DNA from 3 places in the Proteiniclasticum sp. genome. Region 2 is predicted to be linked to each of the others. Evidence: predicted binding sites of a transcription regulator. Region 2 holds the regulator's gene; each other region holds the start of a gene.
What was found. The regulator HrcA, encoded in region 2, represses chaperone genes, less so after heat shock. The targets are predictions, from matches to a motif close to TGTTAGCACTCNNNNNNNNNGAGTGCTAACA.
Positions count from the first base shown of each region.

Region 1: the regulator HrcA is predicted to act here: its motif matches at 1,952-1,982, upstream of RTX25_RS13660 (cation:dicarboxylate symporter family transporter).
Region 3: the regulator HrcA is predicted to act here: its motif matches at 3,140-3,170, upstream of RTX25_RS07395 (Hsp20/alpha crystallin family protein).

Region 1 covers NZ_DAMBTF010000036.1:5,242-15,534, reverse strand. The annotation lists gene RTX25_RS13670 (FusB/FusC family EF-G-binding protein) at 1-161, opposite strand, end outside; gene RTX25_RS13665 (EFR1 family ferrodoxin) at 211-969, opposite strand; gene RTX25_RS13660 (cation:dicarboxylate symporter family transporter) at 2,113-3,498, shown strand; gene RTX25_RS13655 (DNA polymerase IV) at 3,611-4,855, shown strand; gene RTX25_RS13650 (fasciclin domain-containing protein) at 4,902-5,528, opposite strand; gene srtB (class B sortase) at 5,751-6,467, shown strand; gene RTX25_RS13640 (MFS transporter) at 6,633-7,877, shown strand; gene RTX25_RS13635 (hypothetical protein) at 8,143-8,679, shown strand; gene pnpS (two-component system histidine kinase PnpS) at 8,855-10,293, opposite strand, start outside.
Region 2 covers NZ_DAMBTF010000006.1:32,585-42,877, reverse strand. The annotation lists gene RTX25_RS04700 (DUF4236 domain-containing protein) at 1-787, shown strand, start outside; gene hrcA (heat-inducible transcriptional repressor HrcA) at 1,191-2,249, shown strand; gene grpE (nucleotide exchange factor GrpE) at 2,236-2,880, shown strand; gene dnaK (molecular chaperone DnaK) at 2,894-4,735, shown strand; gene dnaJ (molecular chaperone DnaJ) at 4,852-6,000, shown strand; gene prmA (50S ribosomal protein L11 methyltransferase) at 6,266-7,210, shown strand; gene RTX25_RS04670 (16S rRNA (uracil(1498)-N(3))-methyltransferase) at 7,203-7,940, shown strand; gene mtaB (tRNA (N(6)-L-threonylcarbamoyladenosine(37)-C(2))-methylthiotransferase MtaB) at 7,941-9,242, shown strand; gene RTX25_RS04660 (histidine triad nucleotide-binding protein) at 9,326-9,667, shown strand; gene rpsU (30S ribosomal protein S21) at 9,770-9,946, shown strand; gene RTX25_RS04650 (GatB/YqeY domain-containing protein) at 9,970-10,293, shown strand, end outside.
Region 3 covers NZ_DAMBTF010000010.1:46,077-56,369, forward strand. The annotation lists gene RTX25_RS07370 (sensor histidine kinase) at 1-295, shown strand, start outside; gene RTX25_RS07375 (response regulator) at 292-1,056, shown strand; gene RTX25_RS07380 (YetF domain-containing protein) at 1,160-1,858, shown strand; gene RTX25_RS07385 (HAD family phosphatase) at 1,924-2,574, shown strand; gene RTX25_RS07390 (DUF2188 domain-containing protein) at 2,747-2,974, shown strand; gene RTX25_RS07395 (Hsp20/alpha crystallin family protein) at 3,204-3,650, shown strand; gene RTX25_RS07400 (zinc-binding dehydrogenase) at 4,046-5,041, opposite strand; gene RTX25_RS07405 (histidine kinase N-terminal 7TM domain-containing protein) at 5,416-6,051, shown strand; gene RTX25_RS07410 (Cna B-type domain-containing protein) at 6,066-7,793, shown strand; gene RTX25_RS07415 (hypothetical protein) at 8,012-8,227, shown strand; gene RTX25_RS07420 (Gfo/Idh/MocA family oxidoreductase) at 8,413-9,537, shown strand; gene rsxC (electron transport complex subunit RsxC) at 9,795-10,293, shown strand, end outside.

The DNA.
Region 1 (10,293 bases), on a different contig from region 2:
TCATCGCTGAGCTGAGAAAAAACACCGTATATCTTATCCTGATTATGCGCTCTGGAGGCTATTACAACATTCTTGTCCAGAGAGCTCGTGATTGCACTGCTCACCTCGAATACCCGTTTCTTAATATAATTGAATCTGTATTTTTCAATAAATGGTTCCATCTTACTATCTACCTCTTTTCCTGTGTCTGTGTTCTAGTGAATTCCGACCCTATCGGAGTATCGGATGAACATATCTCCTTCGTCTCTTTGTTGCTGTTCCATACTGGATTGCGTTTACCGGGCACCGGTTAATGCACGCAACGCAATGAACACACTGTTCCACAATCCATTCCGGTTTCCCCTCAACCATCTTTATGGCTTTTACCGGACAGATTTCCTGGCATAGGCTGCACGATGTGCAGTTGTCATCAGAATGGAACTTCTTCGTTTTTCGTCCCCTTCTGTATAATGGATAGGCAATACCTGACAGCACACGAGCAGATACTTTAGACGGTTTGTCACCGTTTCCCCTCACCTGGATGGATTTCATGATATATTTCAGTTTGCTTTCAGCACTCTTCAGTGTCTTGGACTGCTCAGTCTGATCCGATAAATTATAGCCGAAAATAAAATTATCCATCATAGGGAGTGAATAGACTGCGGACAGTATCAGTCCTTTATCACTTAGTATTCTTTTCAGCATCCGATCCGCTCCGCCAATACTTCCGCCGCACGTCATGACTGAAAAAATAAACGGACTGCCGCTACATCGGACGCTCAGCCTTCTGATAAAATCTTCCACTATTGAAGGTATCCCATAATAATAGACTGGCATGACAAATCCGATAATCTCCTCATCTTTCAGTGTATAGAAAAATCTCTGCTCTGAAACAGCCTTGCTGATATCGATGATTTCATGATCAAGTTCTTCATTTACCTTCTTTGCGGCATATAATGAATTACCTGTTCCTGAAAAATAAAAAATCATAAAAGCACCCCTTTCTATATTCAATCATATCAGTTTAGTCCGTGAATTCAAGAAAATATCGCGAATGGAATCTCATTTAATATTTCTCTAGCTACCCGATATCTTTTGTCTGGTCTCACCTTTATCGATTCCCATCTAAAATGATCAGACGATAGCGTATCCAGGCGTACAACAGCAGTTATATAGGATAAAATACAGGAGGTTAAATTCAAAACTAACTTCCGCTTTAAACAGAAAGCTTAAATAACGCTGAAAGTGTAAGAGTTACTTCCGGTTTGGAAGTTGTATTTTACACTTTTTGTTTGATTTGCACCAGATTCTCTGGTATTCTTACATCATTGTTTGCATTGGATTTATTTTATTTCGCAGGAAATAGGCCCTCAGGAATTTGTTTGTAAGACTAACTTCCGGTTGGCAGGGTTCAGTATAAGCAATCCGACCCCCATTTTTTATTGCTTAAAGATGGATGGGTTTCTTGTAACCAAGTCGGGATGAATTCGCTGTAGACCGAGCAGTTCCAGTGTTATTGATGGCATCAGGAACTCTGCCAGGTCGTACGGCGTTTTCTCGTTTATGGACTCCCTTTTGATGCTGTTGATGTGGTTGATAATAGTTTGTCTGTAGTCCTGTTTATAAGACTAACTTCCACTTCATCATTATTCTTTCTCCTAATCGGAAGTTACTTTTACAATTAAGGATAAAATACAGGACACTCAATATTTGAGTTATAATGTTGACAAAATTCATTTTATCCCTTATATTTAATATTGTATTTATATTTGACCAAAATAGTCGGATTACGATGATGAGAAGAGTAAGTCTTTTGCAAGTCTATACAGAGAGAAAATCCATTGCTGAGAGGATTTTTAGATGGAAACAGACCGAAGTGCATCTCTGAGTACTGGATCGAAATAATAGTAGACTCCAGCGGGAATGCCCGTTATAGCATTGAGGTATGTCGGTACCAATTAGAGTTTTCCTGTATTAAGATACAGGTTAACAGAGTGGAAACGTGGAAGTTTACTTCTGCCTCTGTATTGGAGGCAGAAGTTTTTGTTTTTCTGGCCAAAAAACAGAAACATCCTTATCTGGTAAATCATGGCAATTTAATGGTCTTATAATACTAAATCAGGAGGTAATAAAATGAATATTTTCTATACTTTACTCGTACTTGCAGTCGCGGCAGCAATAATTTTTGGGCTTTCCTATATGCAGAAAAAGCATATGAGCTTTACCAAACGTGTTCTGACCGCTTTAGTATTAGGTATACTGTTCGGTGGAGCCCTTCAGCTCGTATTCGGATCCGGGTCAGATGTTATTACAACATCTAACACCTGGCTGAACATCATCGGTTCCGGTTATGTCAGGCTGCTCAATATGATTGTCATCCCGCTTGTGTTCGTTGCCATTACTACCAGCATAGTCAATCAGGATGCCTCTGCACTTCGAAAGAGCGCATTTTCAATCATCGCAGTTCTGATTCTCACAACAGCCATCTCCGCTGGACTTGGCGCAGCTGTATCTGGAGCTTTCGGACTGGATTCCAGTGAACTCCTTTCGGGTCAGGCGGAAACTGCAAGAGGTGAAGCACTCGAAGAGTCTCTTACAGAATTCCAGTCAAAGCCTATACCTGAACAGATTACTGAAATCATTCCAAGAAACATTTTCTATGCGATGAGTGGTCAGGGATCATCTTCTACACTTTCAGTAGTATTCTTCGCCGCATTTATCGGTATCGCAACCATCGGATTACGACGTAAGAAACCAGAAAGCGCAGAAGCCTTCAAGAGCTTCCTCAATATGCTTCATGATGTAGTTATGAGAATGGTGACCATGGTGCTGAGATTTACCCCATATGGTGTATTTGCTCTTCTTGCACGGTTTGTTTCGACATCGAATTTCACAGAAATATCAAGACTGTTTGAATTCGTACTTGCATCTTATGTTGCAATCATCATCATGTTCATCATTCACCTTGTCATTCTTACACTGAACAAATTGAGCCCGGTAAAATATCTGAAGAAAGCCAGTATTCCTCTATCCTTCGCTTTTTCATCAAGATCAAGTGCAGGTACGCTTCCACTTAATGTTGAAACTCAGACTGAAAAATTCGGAGTTTCTAGTGGTATTGCAAACTTATCTGCATCACTGGGTACAAGTATCGGACAGAACGGATGTGCTGGAATATATCCTGCCATGCTTGCAGTAATGATTGCAGTGGGTACTGGTGTACCAATGGATGTTACATTCTTCATCAAGCTGATCGTCATAACAGCAATCAGTTCTTTCGGTATCGCAGGAGTCGGCGGTGGAGCGACATTTGCAGCACTAACCGTACTCTCATCCATGGGTCTTCCAGTAGGTCTTGTTGGATTGCTTATTGCAATTGAACCGCTGATCGATATGGCAAGAACAGCACTGAATGTATCAGGTTCAATGCTTGCAGGACTTGTCACCGCAAAAAGACTTGGAGAAATCGATATGGATATCTACAATAAAGACTTCCAGGAGACTGAGGAAGCCGTTTAAGAAAAACTTTCAATTAGGTCCTTATGGTTCATCAGATGTGAACCATAGGGGCTTTTTTAGTGATTCAGCCCCTATTTCGTGATAAAATCAGGTTGTAATATTTATAGATGAGGTGAAGAAACAGATGACAAAAACAATATTTCTGGTTGATATGAATGCTTTCTTCATCACATGTGAAATGAAGAGAACACCTAGTCTCAAAGGCAATCCGGCAGCTGTTGCCGGTGATCCGGAACGAAGGTCAGGGATTATTCTTGCGGCAAACTATGAAGCCAGAGCACTGGGTATAAAGACTACGATGACCGTCCAGCAGGCTTTAAGGCTCTGTCCTGGACTTATTCTGGTACCACCCGATCATGCCTATTACAGCCATGTTTCAAGACAGGTGATGCTATATCTCTCCAGATATTCACCCGTTATCGAACAGAACAGTATTGATGAAGCCTGGATGGATATGACTGGCACCGAAAATCTTTTCGGTAGTGCACCTGAAGCAGCTAAAAAAATCATGCAGGGTTTGATAGAAGAACTGGATCTGTGGTGTTCCATAGGTATTTCCAGCAACAAGTTTCTGGCTAAAATGGCATCAGAAATGAAAAAACCTCTGGGCATAACTGAACTTCAGATTAAAGATGTACCGACGAAGCTCTGGCCTTTGCCTGTGGGCTACATGTATGGTGTCGGCATGAAAACGTCTGATGCGCTTAATAAACTTAATATCTTCACTATAGAAGACCTGGCAAAGTCGGACAGACAGAAACTGATGAGACATTTTGGAAAAGCTGCAGTTACCATGTATGATCATGCTCATGGAATAGATCATGATCCCGTAACAGACCGTTCTCCCACCGACATTAAATCTATAGGAAAATCGGTCACTTTAAGCAAGGATATAACAAGGCTTGCAGAAGCCAAATCAGTCCTGCTCAAATTATCAGACGATGTATCCACACGTGCTAGAATGAAACAAAAGAAAGGTCACACAGTACAGATCACTCTGAAATATAGTGATTTCAGGGTGATTACGAGGCAATGTCAGGTTTCCCAGACCAACCTTCCGAAACAGATCTTTCTTGCCGGTTCCGCCTTACTTGATGAGTGCTGGAATCCCAAGAAACCCATCCGTCTCATAGGTATCGCCTTAACCGACTTTGAGGACAGCGATACAGGAAAACAGCTTTCTCTTTTTGATATCGATAAATCAGATTTTAAAAATATGGAAACCGACACAGAAATCAGAGATGAAAGACTTCAGCAGGCTGTTGATCTGATTCGGAACAAGTTCGGAAAAAACATTGTCTCTCGAGCATCGCTCATGAAAGAGAATGCAGCAACTGAAGAGAATAAGGACAAATAAACAGACGTCACATGAGTGTGACGTCTGTTATTATTAGTGTGCTAAGTTAAGCTTCTTTCTTTCTGTATACCAGAAGTGCAGCACCGGCTGTCATTCCAGCTGTCAGAAGGTATGGGAATGATGCTGGGATACCAGTATCAGGTGCAGTAGTTTCTTCCAGATCAACTTCCTGAAGTGTAAAGTTTTCAGGTACTAGGACTGTGTCGATGACATGAATGACTCCATTAGTAGCCTCGATATCAACGGTTGTGATTGCTGAATCATTTACTTTTGGGTCTCCAGACAGGTCAAACTTCACTTTCTCACCATTTAATGTGTCTGCTTCCAGTCCATCAGATAGATCAGTTGACATTACTTTACCAGATACAACATGGTAGGTCAGTACCTTAGCCAGGTCAGGCTGTGCCAGAAGTTCCTCTGCTGTAATATCCAGTGCTTCCAGCAGTTTTTCAAATGCTGCATTTGTAGGAGCAAAAACTGTAAATGGTCCTTCACCCTGGAGTGCACCAACTAAGTCAGCTTTCTGAAGTGCACTAACGAGTATACTGAAATCAGAGTTTCCAACAGCTATATCCACGATATCATCGGTAGGTGCAGTAGCAAATACAGGGATGCTTAGTGATAACAGCATAACAGCCAGGAACCCGCTCATTTTTTTCAACATTTTTTTCATTTTTCGACATCTCCTTTTGTGATATTAAATTTGATATAATTTGTTCTTGAAGTTATAATAGCATCAAGCAATAAACGTGTCACAGAATGTTGTATTTTTGGAATTTATTATCACAATGTGTGTTTATCTGATTAATTGGAGGTGGTTATCACGAAACGAAATTTATTATTCACAATATTGATTTCTGTAACCATTCTGCAGTTATCATTATGGATATTCAAGGTGAATGAAAACAAGGCTATGGACAGTTCTCAGGACTATTATGAGGAGCTCTCTTCTCAAAATAAAACTGACACCATACCATCATTAAATGAGCCCAGTAGTACTGTTCCAATAGAAGAAACTCAGATAAAATCGGTCTTTCCAGATAATGATTTCATTTATACCGCTAATCCAGCCAGCACTTTCTATGCGATAAATCAGGATTACGTGGGCTGGATCAAGGTAGCCAATACAAAAATTGATTATCCTGTGGTACGCGGAAATGACAATGAAGAGTACCTGGACAAGAACTTCAAAAAAGAGAAGGATGTTCTAGGTTCGATCTTCATGGATTACAGAAATCTGGGAATGGGACTGGACAGACACACAGTAATCTATGGGCATTTTACAGAAAGAGGTCTTATGTTTGGTGATCTGGACAAGTTTGCAGACAGGAAATTTGCAGAAGAAAACAGTGTCTTTACATTCTCTACACCACAGGGTGAAAAGACTTACAAAGTCTTTTCTGTCCATATTTCTCCGTCAGAGGGACCCTACCTTGATACACAGTTTAACAACACAACATATGGAGAGTTCCAGAATATGCTTAAGGAGTCTTCAATCTTTGATCTGGAAACTGAACCCAGCGACAAGTTAAGCATTATCACTCTCGTAACCTGTAATTACGCTATGGAAGATGGAAGACTTTTCCTCCACGCCATAGAAATCACAAATTAATTTGTTCGAATTTGCGCAGTTCATATGAAGAACTGTGCATTTTTATTCCTTCGCTTAATCTTCTGTTTTTTGATATTATAGAGTGAGATAATACATAATGTGATTAAAAAGAATTTTTTTCGGTGACCGAAGGAAAAATAATTGAATTGATGGGATGATAAATTTATGCAGACAGCAGGAACTACTTTAAGAAATATGAATATCAGATATTCCTTCCTACACGGCGGATACTGGATGGTTTTTGGCGCCACATATAATTTTGTGACGGTGTATCTTCTTTCCAAAAACTTTGCAAGTGACGAGATAGGTATAATACTCGCGTCAACCAACATTTTCTCGGCATTGCTGCAGCCATTAGTTGCGGGATTTGCAGACAGATCTAAAAAGGACTCCCTTCGAGCAATCACTTCACTTATGCTTTTCGTCTGCCTTTCTATATCTGTGATCATGACTTTCGCACCTGAAATTATGGTCATAACAGCCCTTCTCTATTTTCTGCTTCTTACAGTTATGCTCACGATTCACCCTCTGATTAATGCACTTGGGATTAACTATATCAATAAAGGTCTTGCTCTGAATTTTGGCGCTGCACGTGGAATGGGTTCCTTGACCTACGCAATCATGTCACTGACTCTTGGTGTAGCCGTTGATCGTAAAGGCACCGATATTCTCCCATTTGTTTTTGCCGCACTATTTGGTCTTACATTTCTCTTCGCCATTATTTTCAGGTTAAAGAGCGATGAAATGCTTCCAGAAGAACGCCATGATCAAATGGATATCCAAACTCATAAGGGAAACTCTTCCGATGAACCTGATCATCTCTCATTATTCGGTTTCGTCGCCAAGTACAAAAAGTTCACCGCATACCTCATGGGTATCATTCTGATTTTTATATGTTTCAACATCATAAACATCTATATGATCAAGATTGTAGAAAATGTAGGTGGAAATGAAACATCCATGGGAACAGCGTTTGCCATTGCCGCTGTACTTGAACTCCCTGTGATGCTTACCTTCTCAAAACTGATTCGCCGATATGATATAGGAATGATGCTGAAATTTTCTGCAATGATATTTACATTGAAAACCTTTGTTACACTTGTCTCCACCAATATGTTTATGATCTACGTCGCACAAGGACTGCAGATGCTTTCATATGCCATATTCATTCCTGGGTCAATATATTATGTCAATCAGGTACTTGAACGCAAAGACATGATCAAAGGCCAGGCATTTACCACAGCTGCTACGACATTAGGTGGTGTCGGTGGAAGTCTGATTGGCGGATGGTTACTCACATTTACTTCTGTCGCAAACACTCTGCTGTTTGGCCTCACTTTATCTGCACTGGGTTTAGTTGTGATGTTCTTCAGTATCGAGACGCGTAAAATCAATGGACATTCTTATTAGGGGTTTTGGTTATCTGTTTCATTTGATGAATAACTGTTCTGCTCCTGCCTATACCGCTCTTGATTTAATCTATAGAAGTGCTATTATGAGAATTGAGATATTAATAATATTGTTTAGTAAACCAAAGGAATATAACAATGCAGGGCACATTGTTATACAAATTGCTAATAATTTGTTAAATAGTATTAATAATTTCTACACATTGAGAACAGCTGTACCCTGTACGCCGACTCAAATTATAATATAACCTAAAGGAGATCAAAATATGAAAAAGACATTAACTGTTCTAATCATTTCTGCCATGACTGTACTATTTGCGGTTGGTTGCACAACAGAAGATCCAGCTCCAGAAACACCAGCTGAAACACCAGTTGAAACACCTGCAGAGACTCCTGCTGAAACACCTGCAGAAGCTCCATCCGAAGTTGCTGTGACATCACTGCTTGAAAGCAGAGAACTTTCTGCTGATGAACAGAGTTCACTTGAAAAAGTGGTAAAATTCATGAGAACTGTAGATGATACTGTTCAAGTTGCACTTTTCGAAATGACTGAAGCTGATGGCGGATTCAACATGGAATTTGTTGTGAAGAACAACTTTGCAGATACTACCGTTGTTGAAGAAGGTACAATAATTGCTGTAACAAACCAGAAAGAAGAAGTAATCGAAATTCCAGTTCCTATGGACCTTGAAATCGAAGCTGGTTCAGCAGTTCTTTTCGAAACAAAAGTTGAAACAGAATTACTTAAAGCAAGAAACGACATCTACTTTATCGAATTCAAGGCTGAAGATACAGCTGAATAATTTGCATAACAAAAACCTGGAATTAGGTTCGAGTGATCTCGATACCTGATCCCAGGTTTTTTATTGTTAAATTTAACTTGAGCTATTCACCCATTTCGATTTGCCTTGTTACGTCAGCCTACTTTAGAAAAGATTGTCCTGATTATGATGGAAAAGAGGAAACTTTCGTTCCCCCCTAAAAATCTGAACTGGTCATAGGTAAAAGTATCGTAAAGGTTGAGCCCTTCCCTACTTCTGATTCAAGATCGATGGTTCCACCCATAGACAGTACAATATGTTTCACAATTGCCAGTCCAAGTCCAGTCCCTCCCATAGCCCTGTCACGCGCTTTATCCACTCGATAGAATCTCTCAAATACCCGATTGAGATGCTTCTCTGGTATTCCGATCCCCGTGTCCTGAATGATCAGCCTGAGCTCGTCTTTGTATCTGTCTAGCTGGATATTCACTTCTCCGTTTTCTCTTGTGTACTTAATTGCGTTATCAACCAGATTTAGCACCAGCTGTTTGTAATTATCGATATCTCCCTTTATGATGAACTGCTCAGTCTGTTTCAAATTGAGTCTTATGTTCTTTGATTCAGCTTTCGGTGCAAGGAGGTTGTAGATTTTTTCTGTTTCTCTACCTACATCAATCTCTTCATGCTTAACGGTTTTAGTCTGCTCAATGCTTGATAAAGTCAGAATATCATTAATCAGTCGAGTGAGTCTTTCACTTTCCTCATTTATGATATCAAGGAACTTATTCCTCGTTTCCTCATCTTTAACAAATTTGAGTGTTTCTGAAAAGCCCTTAATAGAAGTTAAAGGTGTTTTGAGTTCATGAGAGACATTGGCTACAAACTGACTTCTCATTTTTTCAAGTTTTTTTAGATCGGTGATATCCTCAAGTACGACTACCGTTCCCACTTTCGCCACTCTTTCGCCATAAATCTCAGCTGATTTGATGCGGATATCTCTTACCATCGGCTTTCGGATTCTCACTTCGATTACATCTTCTTCCGACTCAAGGGTGAATATAAGATCCCTCAGTTCCTTGATATCATAAATATTCTTGCCGATCACATCACCGAAGATACCAAAAAGCTCCTTGCAGAATGGATTGATCATGATAATCTGATCCTGAGTGTCATATGCGAATACACCTGAATTCATACTTTTCAGTATAGCCTCCAGCCGATTCTGCTTTTCCTGGTTTTCTATAAACGTATTCTCAAGCCGCTCAGCCATATTATTGAAGTTAGATCCAAGTTTTCCCAGTTCCGCATCCGGCCGTACGGTCACTCTTCTTGTATATTCTCCATTTGCAATACGTTCTGTAGCAAATGTCATCTCCGTTATGGGTTCAAGGAGATAGTTGGATATCCGCTGTGCCAGGAAATATGACAGCAGGATGACCATGATAAAGGCGGCCAGCATGTATCTTGTAAACTGGTGACCTAAATCAAGTGAGCCCGCCTCCATAGAGCTTCGAAGAAATCTCCCGTCTGGCAGAATCGTTGCATGATACACCATCTGAATACCCAGTGTCTCTGATACCCTGACATCAGAACCGCTTCCAAAAGAAAATGCTTCCTGTATCTCTTTTCTGAAAAGGTGGTTTTCATAGACTTCCT
Region 2 (10,293 bases):
ACTGATTACCACACTGCATCATTTTGAAGACTATCCAAGTGGTATAGACTGGAATGAAGTGAAGAATGAAGATGCTCCTTTTGCTATAGGCGAGACAGGTCCGAATACAGAAGAGGCTCTATCTCTGATCGATAAAAACAAACCTGGTCTGTTTAAACGGATAATTGCAAAAAGTGCATTTAAAGAAGAATCGGAGAAAATTCTGGAAGAAGCCAGAAAGATGGATGATGAACTTTACAAAGCATGGGAGAACAATAAACAGATTGCCGATCGTATTCTCACAAATGACAGGGAAAGTTATCTGGAGGCGCTTGAAGATATCAAGATAAGTGAAGAACTTGGCTACTATATAAGAAGCATGGATTTCAGCTACACGGATGACGATTCGTTGAATGTGGAATTGTCCCTTAGTATCGACGACTTCATTCCGGTTGAGTATAAAACGCTGACGCCCACCGGACGATTATCGGTGAAGAAGTATACCAAAACTGATTATTATGAAATTGCAAACCAGTTTGTTTCCGGTCTTGTGCTTAGACTGTCCAGAAATCTTTTCAATCTGCTGCCCATTGAGGATGTTTTAGTCAATGTATGGGAGAGTGAAGAGAATAAATACAGCCATGTGGAAGAAAAGAGAAGAATTCTTTCTATTCTTGTGGACAGAGAAGCGTTTGAAAAGATCAGAATGGAAGAGGTTAACCCCTTCGATGCTCTGGAATATTTCAGGCATGAGGTGAGATTTGTCAGAACAAGAGGATTCAATGAGGTAGGAGAGCTTTCAAAATAATTCTCCTTTATTTCTGTCTGGTGAGTCCGTACGGCCATGATGCCAAATTCAGACTCAGAGACTCGGACTGGTAAGACAGGTCATAATTTGAAAATGAGGCGCTAGTGGGCGTCTCTTTTTAAAGTCATGAATATGATGTGAATTCACTTCACACGTCTTAATGCTGATTTAATCTGAGCGGGATACAATAGGAGAATATTGAATCAGTGGTCATTTAAATGAACCGGAAAATGGGAGTAATTTGAAGATAATCAAAGGAAAAAACAGCTATTTTACGTTAATGATGAAGTTGGGTGCAATTAGGTTATCATAGGGTATTTACAAATAACATCTGAGATGTTATTTTTATATCGTAGCTGTTAGCACTCAAAGAGTGCGAGTGCTAATAAAGAGGTGAAAAGAAATGTCAAATGAGATGGATAGGAGAAAACTGGATATTCTAAAGGCGATTGTCACGGACTATATCATGACCGGTGAACCCGTCGGATCCAGAACGCTGGAGAAAAAATATAAATTAGGAATCAGCTCCGCGACCATCAGAAACGAGATGGCAGATCTTGAAGAACTTGGGTATCTTGATCAGCTTCACTCATCTTCAGGAAGGATTCCAAGCGCAAAAGGATACAGGATGTACATCGACAAGCTGATGACACTTGAATCGCTGAGTGCTGAAGAAGCTCAATTTATTGAAGATAAGATCATCACCATGGCAGCCTTTGAAATTGACAAAATCATGAAACAGACAGCGATGATGCTATCAGAGCTGACTAATCTTGCAGTCGTTGCAAAGAAGCCGAATTTTTCAAAAGCACATGTCAAAAACATCCAGCTGATACAGGTGGAGGTTAATACCATCCTGGCTGTGATCATGGTAGATCATGGGACAATCACCCACAAACTGATCAAACTGAATCACACCCCGGAACCTGAGGTTCTGACGAATATCTGTAACCTTCTCAATCTGAAGCTGAAGGGTATGAGTATTGAAGACATCAATCTTCATATCGTGAACAGTCTAAAGAATGATCTTGAAGGGTATGATGAGCTGTTTCTCTCCATTTTGTCAGCAGTATATGACAGTCTGAATGAAGAAGCCAACGAAGATCAGTATTTTGTGGATGGAACATCCAAGATTCTGAATTATCCCGAGTTTTCGGACATCAGTAAGATGAAGGACTTTTTAGGGCTACTAGAACAGCCTGAACTGCTTTTTCATGATCTGGAACATTCAGATTCAAGGGATGAGATGGTCATCACTTTAGGTGATGAATTAAGTCTGCCCGAGGCCAAAGACTTTACGATTATCACTACCAGTTACAAGATCAATGACGAGAATATGGGAACGATCAATCTGATCGGACCGAGACGTCTTGATTATTCAAAGGTAGTGTCTATCATAAACAACGTAAAAAAAGAGCTTTCTAAAAAGCTCAACGAGGAGGATGTAAATGACGGAGGATAAGAACAAAGATCTCGATGACGCCTTGAAAAAGGAAGAAGAGCAGCAGGAACCCGTTGGAAATGATGCGGAGATAAGCGAAGAGGTTTTTGAAGGAGATTCTGCAGAGGCTGAGACAGATGAGGTCAAGAATGAAGACCAGGCAGAAAACACGATCGATATGAAAGAACTGTTCAGAAAGAAAAAAGAAATGCTCGACAGTATAAGAAAGCTTGAAAATGAAAATCAGGCGCTGAAAGACAGACTGGCCAGGATCAGTGCAGAATATGACAACTACAGAAAAAGAACACAGAAGGAAAAAGAAGGTATCTATTCAGACAGCATAGTAGAAGTGGTCAAAGAACTTCTCCCTGTTCTGGACAATCTTGAAGCATCACTTCAGGTTGAAGCAAAGGATGTAGAGTCCATAAGAAAGGGTGTCACAATGACTCGTACCCAGTTCATGGATGCGCTTGAAAAGCTGAACGTCAAAGCGATTGATACAGAAATGCCTTTTGATCCGAACTTCCACGATGCGGTAATGCATGTGGATGATCCGGCCCTCGGAGAAAAGGAAATCGTACAGGTTTTTCTAAAGGGATATCAGAGAGATGAAAAAATAATCAGATATAGCGTAGTAAAAGTCGCAAATTAGGAGGAATATTAAAATGGCAAAAGTAATCGGTATAGACCTTGGTACAACAAACTCAGTAGTCGCAGTTATGGAAGGTGGAGATCCAGTCATCATCACCAGTTCAGAAGGTGGAAGAACAACACCATCAGTCGTATCTTTCCAGGCTAATGGAGAAAGACTGGTAGGGCAGGTAGCAAAGAGACAGGCAATCACAAACCCTGACAGAACCATCGCTTCTGCGAAGAGACATATGGGAACAGATAAGAAGTATCACATTGATGGAAAAGATTATTCACCACAGGAAATTTCAGCAATGGTTCTTGGAAAGCTGAAAGCAGACGCTGAATCCTACCTGGGTGAAAAGGTGACACAGGCTGTCATCACAGTTCCTGCATACTTCAATGACTCACAGAGACAGGCTACAAAGGATGCAGGAAGAATCGCGGGGCTTGAAGTCCTTAGAATCATCAACGAGCCTACTGCCGCATCACTTGCTTATGGTCTGGATAAGACTGATGAAGCACATAAGATTCTTGTATTTGACCTTGGAGGCGGTACATTTGACGTATCCATCCTTGATCTTGGAGATGGCGTATTTGAAGTGCTCTCCACAAACGGAAATACAAAGCTAGGTGGAGACGACTTTGATGACAGAGTCATGAACTACATCGCTGAGGAATTCAAGAAGAACAACGGAATCGATCTGAGATCAGACAAGATGGCTCTTCAGAGACTGAAGGAAGCTGCTGAAAAAGCTAAGGTTGAACTGTCCTCATCAACATCAACTTCAATCAACCTTCCATTCATCACTGCAGATGCAACAGGACCAAAGCACATCGATATGACACTGACAAGAGCAAAGTTCAATGAACTTACAGGCGACCTTGTGAAATCAACCATCGAACCGATGAAGAAGTCATTATCCGATGCCGGTCTTACCATGAATGATATCGATAAGGTTATCCTTGTAGGTGGTTCCACAAGAATCCCTGCAGTAATCGACGCCATCAAGGACTTTACAGGCAAAGAACCTTCAAAGGGTGTCAATGCAGATGAAGTTGTTGCTCTTGGTGCAGCAATCCAGGCTGGTGTACTGACAGGAGAAGTCAAGGATATCCTGCTTCTTGACGTAACACCTCTGACACTTGGTCTTGAAACATATGGTGGAGTATCCACTCCGATCATCGAAAGAAATACAACAATTCCTACAAAGAAGAGCCAGATCTTTACAACTGCCGCAGACGGACAGACATCTGTTGAAGTGCATGTTGTACAAGGTGAAAGACAGATGGCTGCCGACAACAAGACACTTGGAAGATTCACTCTTTCAGGAATCGCAGCGGCAAGAAGAGGAATTCCGCAGATCGAAGTGACATTCGACATCGATGCCAACGGTATCGTAAAGGTTACTGCTCTTGATAAGGCAACCAACAAGGAAGCCAATATCACAATCACCGCTTCAACAAACCTTTCAGATGATGAAATCGATAAGGCAGTAAAAGAAGCAGAGAGATTTGCAGAAGAAGACAAGAAGAAGAAGGAAGAAGTAGAAACAAGAAACAATGCTGACCAGACAATCTATCAGACTGAGAAGACTCTCGAAGAACTCAAGGAGAAAGTAAGCGAAGAAGATAAAGCTAAGGTTACAGAAAAGGTTGAAGTTCTGAAAAACATTAAGGATGGCACCGACATCGAAGCCATCAAGAAGGCAACTGAAGATCTGACAAACGAATTCTACAATGTTTCCTCCAAGATCTATCAGGCAGAAGCTGCACAGAATCAGGGTGCAGAAGACTTTAACGACGCCGGATCACAGGGACCACAGGGTGACAATGTCGTAGATGCTGATTTCAAGGTTGAGGATGACAAGGAATAAGGTTATAATACTAAAGGTGTTCAATAGGGATGGGCTCAAAAGCCCTTCCCTAATTGAAATTAATCCGTATTCTATGCCTTGACTGAAGGCAGTGCGAGATAATAGGTGGTGTAATAATGGCAAAAAGAGACTTATATGAAGTCCTAGGACTTCAGAAGGGTGCCGATGAAAAACAGATTAAGAGTGCTTTCAGAAAGCTTGCGATAAAATATCATCCTGATAAGAATCCAGGTGACAAGGAAGCTGAAGAAAAATTCAAGGAAATCAATGAAGCCTACCAGGTGCTTTCCGATCCTCAGAAGAAAGCCCAGTATGATCAGTTCGGAACCACAGACTTTAATGCCGGTGGTGCTGGGGCTGGGTATAGTGCTCAGGACTTCGGTGACTTCGGTGATATATTCGAATCCTTCTTCGGCGGCGGATTTGGCGGCGGAGGATCAAGAAGAAGAACTGGACCAAGGCGAGGAGCCGATATCGAATATCGTCTGGATCTTACTTTTGAAGAAGCCGTATTTGGTGCGGATAAGGATATCAGTGTAACGAGAACCGAGGACTGCGATGTATGCCACGGAACTGGAGCTAAAACAGAATCCAGACCGGAAACCTGTAAAACCTGTCATGGTTCAGGAACGGTAAGAGTACAGAGACAGACTCTCTTTGGAAATATGGTTCAGGAAGCAGTATGTCATACCTGTGGAGGCAGTGGTGAAATCATCACGGATCCTTGCGACAGCTGCAAAGGCAAAGGACAGGTCAGACAGAGAAGAAAGATCAGTGTCAAGGTACCTGCAGGCGTAGACACCGGTAACGTCATGCCGCTAAGAGGTCAAGGTGATAAAGGTGCAAAGGGTGGACCTCATGGAGATCTGCACGTTGTACTTAATGTGAAGCCACATAAATTCTTCATCAGAAAAGGTGACGATATCTATGTGGATACCCACATCAATATCGCAGAAGCGGCACTTGGCAAAGAAGTGAAGGTTCCTACAATTGATGGAGATGTATCCTATGATATTCCTGCCGGAACTCAGTCAGGAACACTTTTCAGACTGCGTGGTAAAGGCGTCACAATGGTCAACTCAAGAAGTGGATCCCGAGGCGATCAGTATGTCAATGTGATTGTGGATGTGCCTAAAAAACTGAACGATGCACAGAAAGAAGCACTGTATCAGTTTATGGAAGCTTCCGGACAGATTGTCAGCCGTGAGGGTACAGAAGAGAGAAAAGATAAGAAAGACAAAAAGAAATTCAATATTTTTAAATAGATAATGAAGACCTTGGCTGTAGGTGAGACTATAACCGGGGTCTTACTTTCTGTAATGATTTACTTTATTATTCACATCAGTGTATTATAATAAGGATTAATAAAGAGATGTGGTGTCTGCTTTAGTAATATTTGGTATTGCCTGGTGCATCCTCATGAGGTTCATGAATAATCTTTATGCATCTTAAGATGTACTCAGCAGCTGTTATAGGATTTGAATGTTCTGTCTGACCCATTATAAATAAATATGATTGGAGAAATAAGTTATGAGCACATGGAACGAAATCAAAATTGTTTTGAAAGAAGAGGATCTGGAGTATATACAGGGGGTTCTATATACCATGGATGTAAAAGGTGTCTCGATTGAAGACCCAAGTGATATCCTTGGCAGGGAACAGGGTCCTCTTACATGGGATTTTGCCGATATCAATATATTTGAGTACGGAAAAGACAAAGCGGTAGTAAAAGCGTATTTCAATATTGATGTGAATGTTGAAGAAATCATCCGTGAAATCCATGAAAAAATTGAAAATGCGAAAGCACTTGGTGTAGATTTCGGCAGCTACGAAATTTTCTCTGAAGAAGTAAATGAAAAGGACTGGGCTAATGAGTGGAAGAAATATTATAAGCCCATAAAAGTAGGAGAAAAGTTTGTTGTAAAACCCCTGTGGGAAGAATATGAAGCCAAGGGAGACGAGATAATCCTTCATATGGACCCCGGCATGGCTTTCGGAACAGGAACCCACGAAACCACAAGAATGTGTCTTGAAGCGATTGAAGACTATATGAAGCAGGACACCCGAGTATTTGATATCGGAACGGGATCAGGAATACTTGCTATCGGAGCATCAAAACTTGGCGCCAAGGATGTGGTCGGTGTCGATCTTGACATCGTTGCAGTTGACTCTGCTAAAGAGAATGTCGGATACAATAAGCTTGATAATGTTGAAATCCTTCATGGAAATCTGATGGATGTGGTTCACGGTACAGCGGATATCATCGTGGCAAACATTATTGCTGAGATCATTCTTGTACTCATTGATGATGTGAAGAAAATGATCAATGAGAATGGGGTATTCATTTCGTCAGGTATCATAAGAGAAAAGGAAGCGATGGTCACTCAGGCTCTTCTTGAAAAAGGATTCAGCATCATCGAAGTAAGAAGAGAGGGAGAGTGGGTCTGCATCGTATCAGAGGTGTCGCATGCATAAATTTTTCACGGATGAAATCGATGAGCTGTTTGCTTATATTTCCGGAGATGATCATAAGCATCTGTCCCGTGTGCTGAGACTTAGGGAAGGAGATACTGTCCTTGTCAACAATCTCCTGGGTACTGATTATCTTGGTATTATTGAACATATCGATAAAAACACGACCAGAATCGAACTTAAGAATAAAATGCTCGAGAATAATGAAAGTACAGTCGAAATCACACTTTACCAGGGCATGCCTAAGGCGGGCAAGATGGATCTTATCGTTCAGAAATCTACAGAGCTTGGTGTAAGCCGCATCGTGCCTGTCCTCACCGAAAGAGTGGTTGTGAAAAACAGTACTGAATTCAAAAAGCTGGATCGACTGAAGAGAATCGCAGTTGAGGCTGCGAAGCAGTCTAAAAGAAGTGTGATTCCAGTCATTGAGGAACCGATATCCTTTCAGGATATGCTGAAGGATATGAAAAAAAGTCAGATTCTGATTGTTCCCTATGAGAATCAGGAGAATTACGGTTTTGCTTTGCTCAAGAAAGAACTGGCTGAGATCCGGTCATGCGGGATTCTCATTGGTCCTGAAGGAGGATTTTCGGATGAGGAAATCAGAATTCTTGAAGGGCGAGGGGCAAAAATCGTGACGCTCGGTAAGAGGATACTCAGAACAGAGACAGCCGGGTTTACGGCTATTGCTTTAACTCAGCTGCTTTATGGAGATATGGGAGGAAAAATATAAATGAAAGTTGCATTTCAGACCCTTGGCTGCAGAGTAAACGTCTATGATACTGAAGCCATGATTGAAATGTTCAAGAAGGACGGATACGAACTGGTGGATTTTGAGGATTACGCAGATGTTTATGTCATCAATACCTGTACAGTAACGAATATGGGTGACAAGAAATCAAGACAGTTCATCAGTAGAGCGAAAAAAACGAATAAAAATGCCACTGTAGCTGTTGTGGGGTGCTATTCTCAGGTCAGCAAGGAGGATGTCATTGCAATTCCCGGAGTAGACGTCATCTTAGGGTCAAGAAACAAGAGTGACATTGTATTTCATGTCAATCAGTCAAGAGCTGAAAACAGACAGATTGTGCAGGTGACCGACAAACTCGTTCTCAGTTCTAAATTTGAAGACCTGGGGATTACAAGTTATGAAGGCAAAACCCGTGCATTTTTAAAGATTCAGGACGGGTGCAACCGCTTCTGTTCATACTGCATCATTCCTTATGCTAGAGGCGGAATATCCAGTAAAAAGCCGCAGAGCGTTCTTCGTGAAATCAGAAGGCTTGCTGATGACGGCTTTTCAGAAGTCATACTTTCTGGAATTCATATAGCTTCCTATGGACATGACCTGACAGAAAAACCTGATCTTCTGGACCTTCTTGAAGAAATTGAAGTTGTTGACGGAATAGAAAGAGTGCGAATCGGTTCCATTGAGCCCATGTTTTTTAAAGATGGGCGTATGGACAGGATTGTGAAGCTGAAAAAACTCTGTCCGCATTTTCATCTGTCCCTTCAGTCAGGAAGTCTGGAAACCTTAAAGAGAATGAATAGAAGATATTCACCTGAGGATTTTTCGGATGTGGTTGCAGAAATCAGGAACAGGTTGGAAGAACCGTCGATTACGACTGATGTGATTGTGGGTTTTCCAGGGGAAACAGCGGAAGAATTCCAGGAGACCTATGATTTTCTAGAGAAAATGAAACTGAATAAGGTGCATACCTTTAAGTACAGTCCAAGAAAGGGTACACCTGCATATCATATGACTGATCAGGTAAGTGGGACAGAGAAAAACAGACGCAGCAAAATGATTATGAAGCAGAGCGATGTCCATGAGAAGGCATTTCTTGAAAAGTATATCGGTAAAGTGTGCGAAGTGCTTTATGAGGAAGGTAGAGAAGGTGTTCACGCAGGATACACGCAAAACTATCTTAAGGTACGTGTCCTTTCTCAAGAAAATATTCAAGGAATGTATCTGAGGACAAGAATTACAGGGATGGATAAAACAGATCTTCTGGGTGAAATCATTAGCCTCTAAAAAGTAAATTTTCATATTCCTGACTATTGTATGTATTAAAGTGTATAATAATACTAATTAATAGTAGGAAAGGGGTGATAGTAATGGATTGTTTATTCTGCAGAATTGCTGCAGGCGAGATACCATCTACTAAGGTATATGAAGATGAAAATCTGTTTGCCTTCAGGGATATAGACCCTAAAGCACCCACCCATATCCTTCTGATTCCTAAAAAGCATATCCAGTCAGTCAATCAGATCGATGATGAGAACGTAAAGGTTGTTTCTGAGGCATATCTTGCACTCAAAAACATTGCGGTGCAGGAAGGAATCAATGAGACAGGTTATAGGATCGTTGTAAATACGCTGAAGGATGGCGGGCAGACCGTAGATCATCTTCATTTCCACTTATTGGGTGGAAGAAGTTTATCGTGGCCTCCAGGCTAAAAACATTGACTGATTAGTTTTTTTATACTATAATTGTCAGTGTGTTATTTTGACCCAAAGGCTGATATTTATATTTTTAACTAGCGGAGGGAGGGATAATGAATGTCAGAAATCAAAGTTGGAGAAAATGAGTCTCTAGAGAATGCTCTTAGACGATTTAAGAAGAAGTGTGCCAGATCAGGAATTCTTGGTGAAGTCAGAAAGAGAGAACATTATGAGAAGCCAAGTGTAAAGAAAAAGCTTAAATCAGAAGCTGCGAGAAAGAGAAAGTTCAAATAGTTCCTATTTAAGAAGGTGTGATCATGATGATCAAAGAACGAATTCAGTCTGACTGGAAGGATTCGCTGAAAAGCAAGGATAAAGAGAGAGCAAGTGTGCTGAGTATGGCAAAGTCTGCTATTCTTTATGCTGAGAAAGATGCAAAATCCACGTTGTCTGAAGACCAGATCATAGAAATTCTCGCCAGAGAAGTCAAAATGAGAAGAGATGCTGTAGCCGAGTTCGAAAAAGGAAACAGAAATGACCTAGTCGAACAAGGCAAATTCGAAATAGAAACTTTATTAAGTTATCTACCAAAGCAGTTAAAAGAAGATGAAATAATTGAATTGGTTGAGAATACAGCTAAA
Region 3 (10,293 bases), on a different contig from region 2:
GCCTCTTGTGGAGAATGCCATTCTTCATGGCCTGGAAGGAAAGGGACATCTGGAAGTGCTAGGCTTCAAGGAAGCCGGCAGGATGATATTTGAAGTGAAGGACGACGGAATCGGGATGGAAGAGACGGTTGCGGTGAAGCTGCTGGAAGAACATGCAGACAGCGGAATCGGGCTCATCAATGTCCATAAAAGAATCGAGCTCATCTACGGAAAGGGCTACGGCGTCAGGATACTCACTGAACTGAAAAGGGGAACGACCATACGCATCGCGATCCCCGAAGGAGGCAGCAAATGATCAGGGTTGTTGTAGTGGAAGATGAAAAAATGATCCGTCGCGGAATCATCATGACCACAGACTGGCAGGCATTCGGCTGTCAGGTGGTGGGTGAGGCGGCAAATGCTCAGGAAGCACTGAAACTCATCGAAGAGAAGAAACCTCAGATTGTCCTTACGGACATCAGAATGAGAGGGATGACGGGGATAGAGATGATCGAGTCACTTGGAGAGGACCATAATATGCACTTCATCATCATCTCGGGCTATTCGGATTTTGAATATGCCAGAAGCGCACTGCGTCTCGGAGTCACAGACTACCTCCTTAAACCGTTCAAAGATGAGGAACTGGAAAAGGTTCTGGAAAAGGTGATCGGTGAAATCAACGAGGAGCGGCTAGGAAGTGAGGAACAGGCTTTGGACTTCTTCAAAGAGTATCCCGGCACAGAAAGAACTGATGCCAACCGTTATGTCCTGCAGTGCATCAGATGCATGGATGACAGCTACATGAAGGACATCACGTGCCTTAAGATATCAGAAGAGCTTGGCATCAGCGAAAGCTATCTGGCTAAGCTCTTTAAACGGGAAACAGGGTATACCTTTGTGGATTATCTTACCCATTTCAGGATGAAAAAAGCCATCCACATCATGGAGAAGGATCATCCCAAAATCTACGAACTGGCATACCTTGTGGGTTACAATGATGCCCACTACTTCAGCAACATCTTCAAAAAAGTCACGGGCAAAAGTCCAAGTGTCTACATGAGAGAACTTGAGGTGTAGGACGATGGATGTAAGAAACTGTATCTGATAATAAAGGCTCATATAAATTGATTTTTCGAAATGGATCGTACTGATTATTACTAAGAATGAGAAGGAGATTGTTATGGATTATGGACTTCAGGCTATAAAACTTGTGATCGGAATTTTAACCCTGACCTTGACATTCAGGCTCCTGGGGAAGAAGAATCTGGCTCAGCTGTCGCCCTTTGACCTTGTTCATGTCATTGTATTCGGAGGAATTCTCGACAGCATCTTCTATGACGATGAAATCGGTATTCTTCCGTTCATCTTCACGGCTATGGTCTGGACTCTGAGCATCTATATCATGGATCTTCTGGCCAAGAAGTACAATCTGTTCAGAACAGTTTTCAGAGGAACCCCTGATCATATCATCGAGAATGGTAAACTGAACATGAGACTCTTTGACAGAGCCAATATCGAGATGGAAGAGCTGAGAAGTGTACTGAGGCAGAAAGATATTTTTTCCCTCAGGGAAGTGAAAGATCTTTTTCTCGAACCGGACGGAAGGTTTTCGGTGATCCGGTACGCAAAGTACAGAAACGTAGAAGACTCATCCAAGGAAGACTACTACAATTTTCTGCTCATCGATGAAGGTGAAGTTCAGCGCGAAGTGCTGAAATACATCGGAAAAGAAGAGGTGTGGCTGAAAGGTGAGATGAAGACTTTTGGAGTGGAAGATCTTACAAAGGTTGTATACTGCGAATGGTCAAAAGAAGAGGGATTCTACTACAAAATGATCGATGACTGCATCAATGAAGTTAGAGAAGGCTACATAAATTAGCCAGTAACTACAAGAATAAATACTGAACAAGGATTTCGAAAATAAACAGCGGGAGGATAAAAAGAATGAATAAAATCAGAAACATCATATTCGACATCGGGAATGTACTGATCCGTTTTGATCCCACAGAGTGGCTGGTCAATCACTACGGACAGGATCCGGAGCTCATGAAGTTACTCTATAACGAAGTATTCAGCAGCGAGGAGTGGAAGCTTCTCGACCATGGTAAGATGAGCGAGGTGGAAGCCGCGTCAAGAATCATCACAAGAATTCCTGAGTATCAGAAGGAAGTGGAAAGAATCATCTATCACTGGGAGAATTTTCTCATCAGTGAGATGCCAGTATCCCTATACTTCCTGAGAAAATTCAAAGAGATGGGCTACAACCTTTATGCGCTCTCGAACTATCCTGAAAGAGGATTTGAGAATACCATAAGGTACTATCCGTTCTTTGATCTCTTTGACGGGAAGATTGTGTCCTATGAACATCAGGAAATGAAGCCTCAGAGAAAGATCTATGAGATTCTTCTTGAAAAATATCAGCTGGATCCCAAAGAGTGCGTATTCATCGACGATACTCTTGCGAACATCCATACAGCTCTTGAATTCGGAATGGAAGGGGTTCACTTTTTCCACAACAACCATATGATGGATCTGTATCTCATGCTGGAAGAGAATCTTCAGCATATGAAGGATTCTGATGCTTCTCTACTCTAAGTCCTTTCCTCATGTCTATTAAGCATGATAGCGGTGAGCACTTTGTTCAAACCATTTTTACCGAATATATGCAAAACCCTCATATCTATGACTTATGATGAAGGAGTAAGTGTAATACTCTCAGAAGATCATACAGAAATATAGAATGAGATGAATGAAAGGAGCGTATATTATGGCAAATGATGCGCATCATGTACTGCCTAATCCGGACGGCGGCTGGGATGTCAAAAGAGAAGATGCAAAAAGAGCAAGTCACCATACAGAAACCAAGGAAGAGGCTGTAAAGATCGCAAAGGAAATTGCGATGAACCAGAAGACGGAGCTGATCATACATAAGCTGGACGGGACCATTGGAGAGAGAAACTCCTACGGAAATGATCCTTATCCACCGAAGGGCTGATGATTGATTCTTGGAATTCCGGGATTATGTTCAGTTTAAGCCTCAAAAAATTGAAAAATTTAAATTAACGGACAGGCGCATTGCCTGTCTGTTTTTTACGCCATTTTTCTTGAAAAATCATTTTTGAAATCTCAAAATACCTGTGCTATAACATAATTGTAATTTGATTAGCACTCGAAGGGCTGGAGTGCTAATGTTACATAAACTGAAATTAAAGGAGTTGGAAAGTATGGCAGGATTAATACCATTCAACAGAAGAAAAAATGACATTGTATCAAGAGATGTTGATGACCTTCATAGCATGCTGGATGACTTTTTTACGGAAGCATGGCCTATGAGAAGATATCTTGAGGCAGATACCTTTAAGGTGGATGTTCAGGAAGAAGACAAAGAGTATATTGTTCACGCTGAAGTTCCCGGAGTCAAGAAAGAAGAAATCAATCTTTCCTTAAGAGATGGAAGACTCGGCATCAGCATCAGCAGAGAGGAAGAAAAGGAAGAGAAGAAAAAGAACTTTATTCATCGAGAGAGAAGAACAAGTTCCATGCAGAGAAACATCTATCTTCAGGAGGCTGATGAGGAAGGCATCAAAGCCAGACTTGAAGACGGTGTTCTGAAAATCAATATTCCTAAGAAAGAATCAGCTGATACCAGCAGAAAAATCGACATCGAATAAAGATATCGGGTAACTAAAAACAATCCGCATCCTAAGCCCAGGATGCGGATTGTTTTTTCCGTTGAAGAGGATGATTTAGAACCTTACAGTAGTGATCTGCTGTGCTCTCCCATAAGATATTACGATACTATTTTTACAGGCTGCAACTGGGTGTTCTGAATCCGACATGGATTAAAGTGATGTCTGTGAATGTGGATATATATTAAAGACCATATATTAAGTCCCGGTTCTGTCTCGTATTCATATGATGTGATTACGACTTCTAAGATCAGAAGTATGATTATTTCCCCGAATGATCAGATAGAATAATTCATTAAAATAAGCTGTTACAGCTCAGGTAGACTGACAATGTAACAGCATATTTCGTTATATCCTTTCTTGTATAGAGCGGATTCTTATTTTGATGGACCTTCAGGAATGATTTCTGCGATAATCTTGCCTCTCACGTGCCTTGAGGAAAGACGTCTAAATCCTTCGGGGATTTCCTCAAGAGTGATTCTGCTTTCGATCATTGGAAGTATTCCGCCGATGGATAAGAGATTGATGAGCTCTCTAGCCATATTGGACAGATCCCTCTGCTCTGCGTAGTTTCCTGATCCATGAGCGCCGCCAAGGGCGATGGTGTGAACTGATATCGCTTTACTCCAGAAGTTGACCTTCGCAAGATCGGGAAGATCAGCGATACAGATGAGATGACCGTTGTAGGATAATCTCAAAATATCCTCCTGAGCGCTTTCTGCACCTAAAGTGTTCAGAATGGTGTTTACCCCTTTACCATCCGTAATTTCCATTACCCTTAAAGTGATATCCTCATTTTTATAGTCTATGGCATAATCGGCACCAAGCTTTGAAACCCAGTCATTATTTTCGGGTGAGCAGGTGGTGATGACTTTAAGCCCTGCACGCTTGGCCAGCTGTATGGCAAAACCACCGACACCGCCGGCGCCGCCGTGAATCAGTATGGATTCCATATTGCTCATATCGATTTTTCGATGAAGGGCCTGATAGGCGGTAAGACCTGCACAGGGAAGTGCAGCTGCCTCCTGAAAACTCACGCCGCCTGGAATACTGGCTACTGTGTGTGCGGTTGTCACGGCATATTCAGCAAACCCTCCAGGCTTTGACAGATCGCCATGGTAGAAGACTCTGTCTCCGGGGGAAAGGTGCGTTACAGACTTTCCGGTTTCAACTACTGTGCCCGCTATATCAAGACCCAGTATAAAAGGGTAGGACCAGCTAGGGTGTCCGGAAGCGGCCACCTTATAATCCACAGGATTGAGCCCTACAGCATGAACACGGACCAGAATCTCGTTATCTCGTGGAATGGGTATATCCATCTCTTTGATCTGAAGTTCTCTTTGGGTGGCATCCCCTACAACAACTGCTTTCATGATTAATCTCCTCCATTGCCGTCAGTATTAATCCGTAATATACCTACTATTATAGTGCATCTTCTTGAATCCTGCATTTGGACGAAGAAGCGAAACAGCCATTTTCATGAAAATTCATAGAACATTTCCAGATCTTCTAAAATGCGCACTTTTTTCATAACGCGTCATGGATGCCATGGCGCAGCACAGAAAATCGACAGATTTATAGGAGGCTTCGATGATATTAAAGGTAAATTCCCTTACATCTCAAGATAATCAGACGTGGAAGCTATAAAATGCTGGAATATTGCCGATAAGTGTAATAGGTGAAATATAATTGAAATTTTGAATGATATTTCAGGCTGAAACCTTAAAATGCTGCAGCGGATTATTTAATGGAAAGAAGTGTATGTATCATGGCATCAACTTTATTATCGATGTTATTCTATCTGACGATGATTATTTATTTCTATGTGGGTATGCATGCCTATTACCTCAATCCGAAGGAGAGGATCAACCGGAGTTTCTTTTATCTGTGCTGCTCCACCAGTGTATGGGCGTTCAGTTTTTCGCTCATGAACCATGCTGAGACAATAGGGGGAGGGCGGTACCTGTTTCTCATGAGTGTCATCGGCTGGGGAACTTTCTACAGTATTCTTCTGCATCATCTGATACTGACATCGGGTCTGGATATCGTACTGAAACGAAAACAGCTTGCTGCGATATACTTCCCGGTGCCTGTTACAGTTGTTATTTTTTTCATCAGTGCAAGTGGTGGAGAGCTCATTCAAGTCATCAGGAAGCATGACAAAAGCTGGCTTATCTATCAGCCGGATATTCTGCTTGATTCGTGGATGGCGCTGTATTTTGCTGTCTTTATGATGCTGGCCATATTTTTAGTATCCAGAAATCTGAAGAAAAGCACAGATAGAGTCCTCAGAAAAGAAATACTTGCGATTCTCGTTGGACTTCATGTGAGCCTCATTATTGGTATATTTACCGTATCGCAGCACCACAGGCCGTCTCCATAGAAGAAGTCATGACCATGAAACTGAATGAAGAAAACGACTGGAAGGATATCTTCAGAGATCTTCCTGAGTTTGACGAAAACGGACTGCAGATCAGATACTTCGTAGAAGAAGTGGAAGTCACAGGATATGTTTCATCAGTGGAACAGAATGAGGACGGAAGCTACACCATAACCAATCTCAGAACCGGCGAGACAAGTGTATCAGGTATGAAGTACTGGATGGATGAAGAAGGCACAAGCTTAAGGCCTGGATACATAACAGTCGTTCTCCTTCAGAACGGTGAAGAATTCGCGAGAACTGCAATCGGCGAAGAAAACGAATGGAGCTATTCATTTGAAAACCTGGCTGAATTTGATGAAAAGGGTATCGCATACGAATACACCATAGATGAAGTTGAAGTTGACGGATACAGGACAGAAATCATCGGAACGGATATCCATAACATCCGCACCGGCGAAATCGACATACCTGTTGAAAAGATATGGAAAGACAACGGAGTCAGAGACATCGAAGAAATCACTGTACATCTTTACAGAAGAATACACGAAATGGACAGAGAATTCTCGGAAATGACAATGGATGAAATGATCGACCATACACATGTCGCAATGGCAGTACTGTCCGAAGAAAACGACTGGACATTCACATTTGAGAACCTTCCAGAGTTTGATGAACACGGTATGCCGATCGAATACTACCTGGAAGAAGTATCTGCAGAAGGTTATGAAAGCACCATCATCCAAAATGAAGATGGCAGCTTCACCGTGACAAACACAGGAGTCGGAACGGTAGAAATCGAAGGACAGAAGAGCTGGTTCGACGAAGGTGAAGAAGGAAGACCGGAATCCATCACTGCAATCCTCACAAGAAACGGTGAAGAGATTGACAGAAGAGTGGTCACAGCTGAAAATGAATGGAACTACAGCTTCGGCCAGCTTCCAGAGTTTGATGAAAACGGAATCGCCTACACCTACAAAGTGGAAGAACTTCCTGTTGAAGGCTATAATACCTTCTATGCAGGCTATGACATTCAGAATGTTAGAACAGGCATGGTTAACGTTAATGGTGAAAAGACCTGGGATGACCTGTCTGAAAGACCAGAGAGCATCGTCATCAATCTGCTTCAGAATGGAGTGGAAATAGACGAAGTGACCTTATCCAAAGACGAAGATGACAAGTGGACCTACAGCTTCACAGAACTCCCAGAGTTTGACGAAGATGGAAAAGCCTTTGTCTACACCGTAACTGAAGATCCGGTAGAAGGATATGAGGCGACTGTAACAGGCTACAACATCCTGAACAGACAGCTAAGAGCAGCCTTAAGAATCGTAAAAGTCGACGACTTTGACTTCCCTGTAGAAGGCGTAGTCTTTGAAGTGGAAGATGAAGAAGGAAACCTCGTATTCAGAGGAACAACAGATGAAGACGGAATCCTTGAAACGGTATTACCACTGGGCACCTACATCGTAACGGAAATCAGTGCACCAGAGGACTACATCATGGATCCGGAATCTAAGACAGTCATACTGGACGAAGACGGTGAAGTTTTCGAACTGACAGTAGTCAACATTCTCGAATTCGAAGACGTGGATCCTAAGCCACTGCCACCGACACCTGCACCACCAAAACCACAGCCACAGCTGCCAAGTACTGGCGCTGAAAATGGAGTGATCTGGTACGGTCTGGGTATCCTGATGGCACTTGGCGGAGTTCTCCTTCTTAGAAAGAGAAGAAACATCTAAAGACTGATAAGGATAGACATCAATAAACATAAATAAAGGAGCAGGCTAAGGCCTGCTTCTTTCTGTCTGCTAAAGACTTAAGTAGAAGTCTCGATGAATAAAATATATAGTAATCATAATTTATTTCTTCCCTATACTTATAATTAAGGATATCCTTAGTCAGAACGGCTTATCATACTTTCGGAATTGATGGTGTCACCACCAATCCGAAACACATCATGAACAGCGGGAAATCATTCTACGCCTTTCTGGATGAGATCTCAGCTTGGGTAAAAGAGGCCATCAGAACCCCCAAGCAGATGGTAGACTGTGCACTTGCCGGTGCAGATATCGTGACAGCAGGGATAGAGGTATACAGGGACAGCTTCAGGCACCCTTTTACCGACAAGGGAATCGGAATCTTCTGTGAGGCCTGGAACCATACTGTCATATAAATGATGAGCTTAATATAGAGACCCCTCTTTTTAAGAGTACTGCAGGAATGCGGTGCTCTTTTCGTCTATGATGTCCGGAAGAAGCACAAAAAGTGGTCATATGGCGGGTGAGGCGATAAAACATGCTTAGATTCTGGGGGTTTTGATGATAAGATGGTACTAAGAAATACAAGGATGTGAGCATTATGGTTAAAGTAGGTATTATAGGAATCGGACATATCGCAGAAGATTATATCTCCATGTTTTCAAAAGGACTCATTAAAGATGCGGAGCTTTCCGCACTGACCTCAAGAAACCGGGAAAATCTTGAAAGAATTCTACTTCAGTATGATCTTAAGGAGACGAAGCTCTACAGCAGCCTGGAAGAGATGCTGGAGGCAGATGAAATCGATGCGGTCATCATCACAGCGCCACACGTTTACCACCCTGAAATGGCGCAGAAGCTTCTTGAAAGCGGAAAACACGTGATGATCGAGAAGCCTGTGGGCATAAGGATAAAGGAAGTGGAAGCGCTGAATAAAGCAGCGGACGCCTATCCTCATCTCAAAGCGGGTGTGATGTTCAATTACAGAAGCAGCGAACTCTACGGATTTGTAAAGGATCTTGTGGACAGCGGTGACATGGGGGAGCTAAGACGTGCCATCTGGCAGGTGACAAATCTCTACCGGACCTATGACTACTATAATCAGACCATCTGGAGAGGAAGCTATAAGGCAGAAGGAGGAGGAGTGCTCATCAATCAGGCCATACATCAGCTGGATACGCTTCTCTGGATGACGGGAATGCCTGAAAAGGTCGTCGCGTTTACAAAAGAAGGCTTCCATAGACCCATCACCGCGGAAAATGATGTGATGATCCATATGTTCTTCAGCAACGGAGCATCAGGACAGTTTCTCACAGGAACTCATGAAAGTCCGGGAACCAACCGTTTCGAGCTTTCCTTCAGTAAAGGTCAGATCGTCATCGAGAATGACAGCAAGGTGAAAATCACAAAGCTTGCCGAGGATGAGGAAGACTTTGCAAAGGAGACAAAAGAGAACTTTCCTGAAGTGCCCTACAGGGTAGAGGAGAAGACCTTCGAGAAGCAGCCCAATAGAATACTTCAGGCAAGACTCATAAACAATTTTGTCCAGTCGGTGCTTGGAAAGGAAGAAATCATCTGTCCGCTTAGTGAAGGGATAAAGAGTGTAAGAATGATCAACGGAACCTATATGTCTGCATGGACAGAAAAAACCGTATCACTTGATTTTGATCCGGAAGATTATGAGCTGGCCTTGAATGAAAAGATCAGGCAGGAAGAGGATGTGTAATCATTACCCGAAAGAGCGTTCAGCTTCATAACTAAAGTAGTATCGGTGAAGAGAGAGGCTCTCCTCACCGATTTTATTTCACTATGTTTATATCCATGGATTATTCAGATGCGAGGTATGAACATTTTGCATATTCCTGGCCGTATTTCTTTATCTACTAAATAAAATACATTATACTTATATCATTATATTGATTTTAAAGAGTATTTCGTTATTAGAACAGTTATAAAGTATGAAGGACAGAAAGGAATGATCATATGCGATTATTTTTCATGGGCAAGCATGGCGGAAGTCATCCCGAAGAAAACAAAGACAGAACACGTAATGTTGGAATCACCGTAGCAGTCGTCCCGAAGGAGCTGGTTTTTCCGGTCTCCATGCATATAGGAAAACCGGCAAAACCCGTGGTTGAGGTAGGAGATGAAGTTAAAATCGGTACACTCCTGGCTGAAGCCGACGGAAAAATTTCTGCCCCAGTCCATTCCTCCGTATCAGGCAAGGTCATAAAGATCGAGAAAAGACAGACGCAGAGCGGAATGGCAGACTGTATCGTGATCGAGAACGACGGAAAAGATACCTTTATCGATTCCATAAAAGAGCAGGAAGAGATCAGTGATCCGAAAGTCATCCTGGAGAAGGTCGTCAGTGCAGGTATTGTAGGTATGGGCGGAGCTTCATTTCCCACCGCAGTAAAACTTGATCCTCCTCCTGGAAGCACCATCGATACGCTCATCGTGAACGGTGCCGAATGTGAAC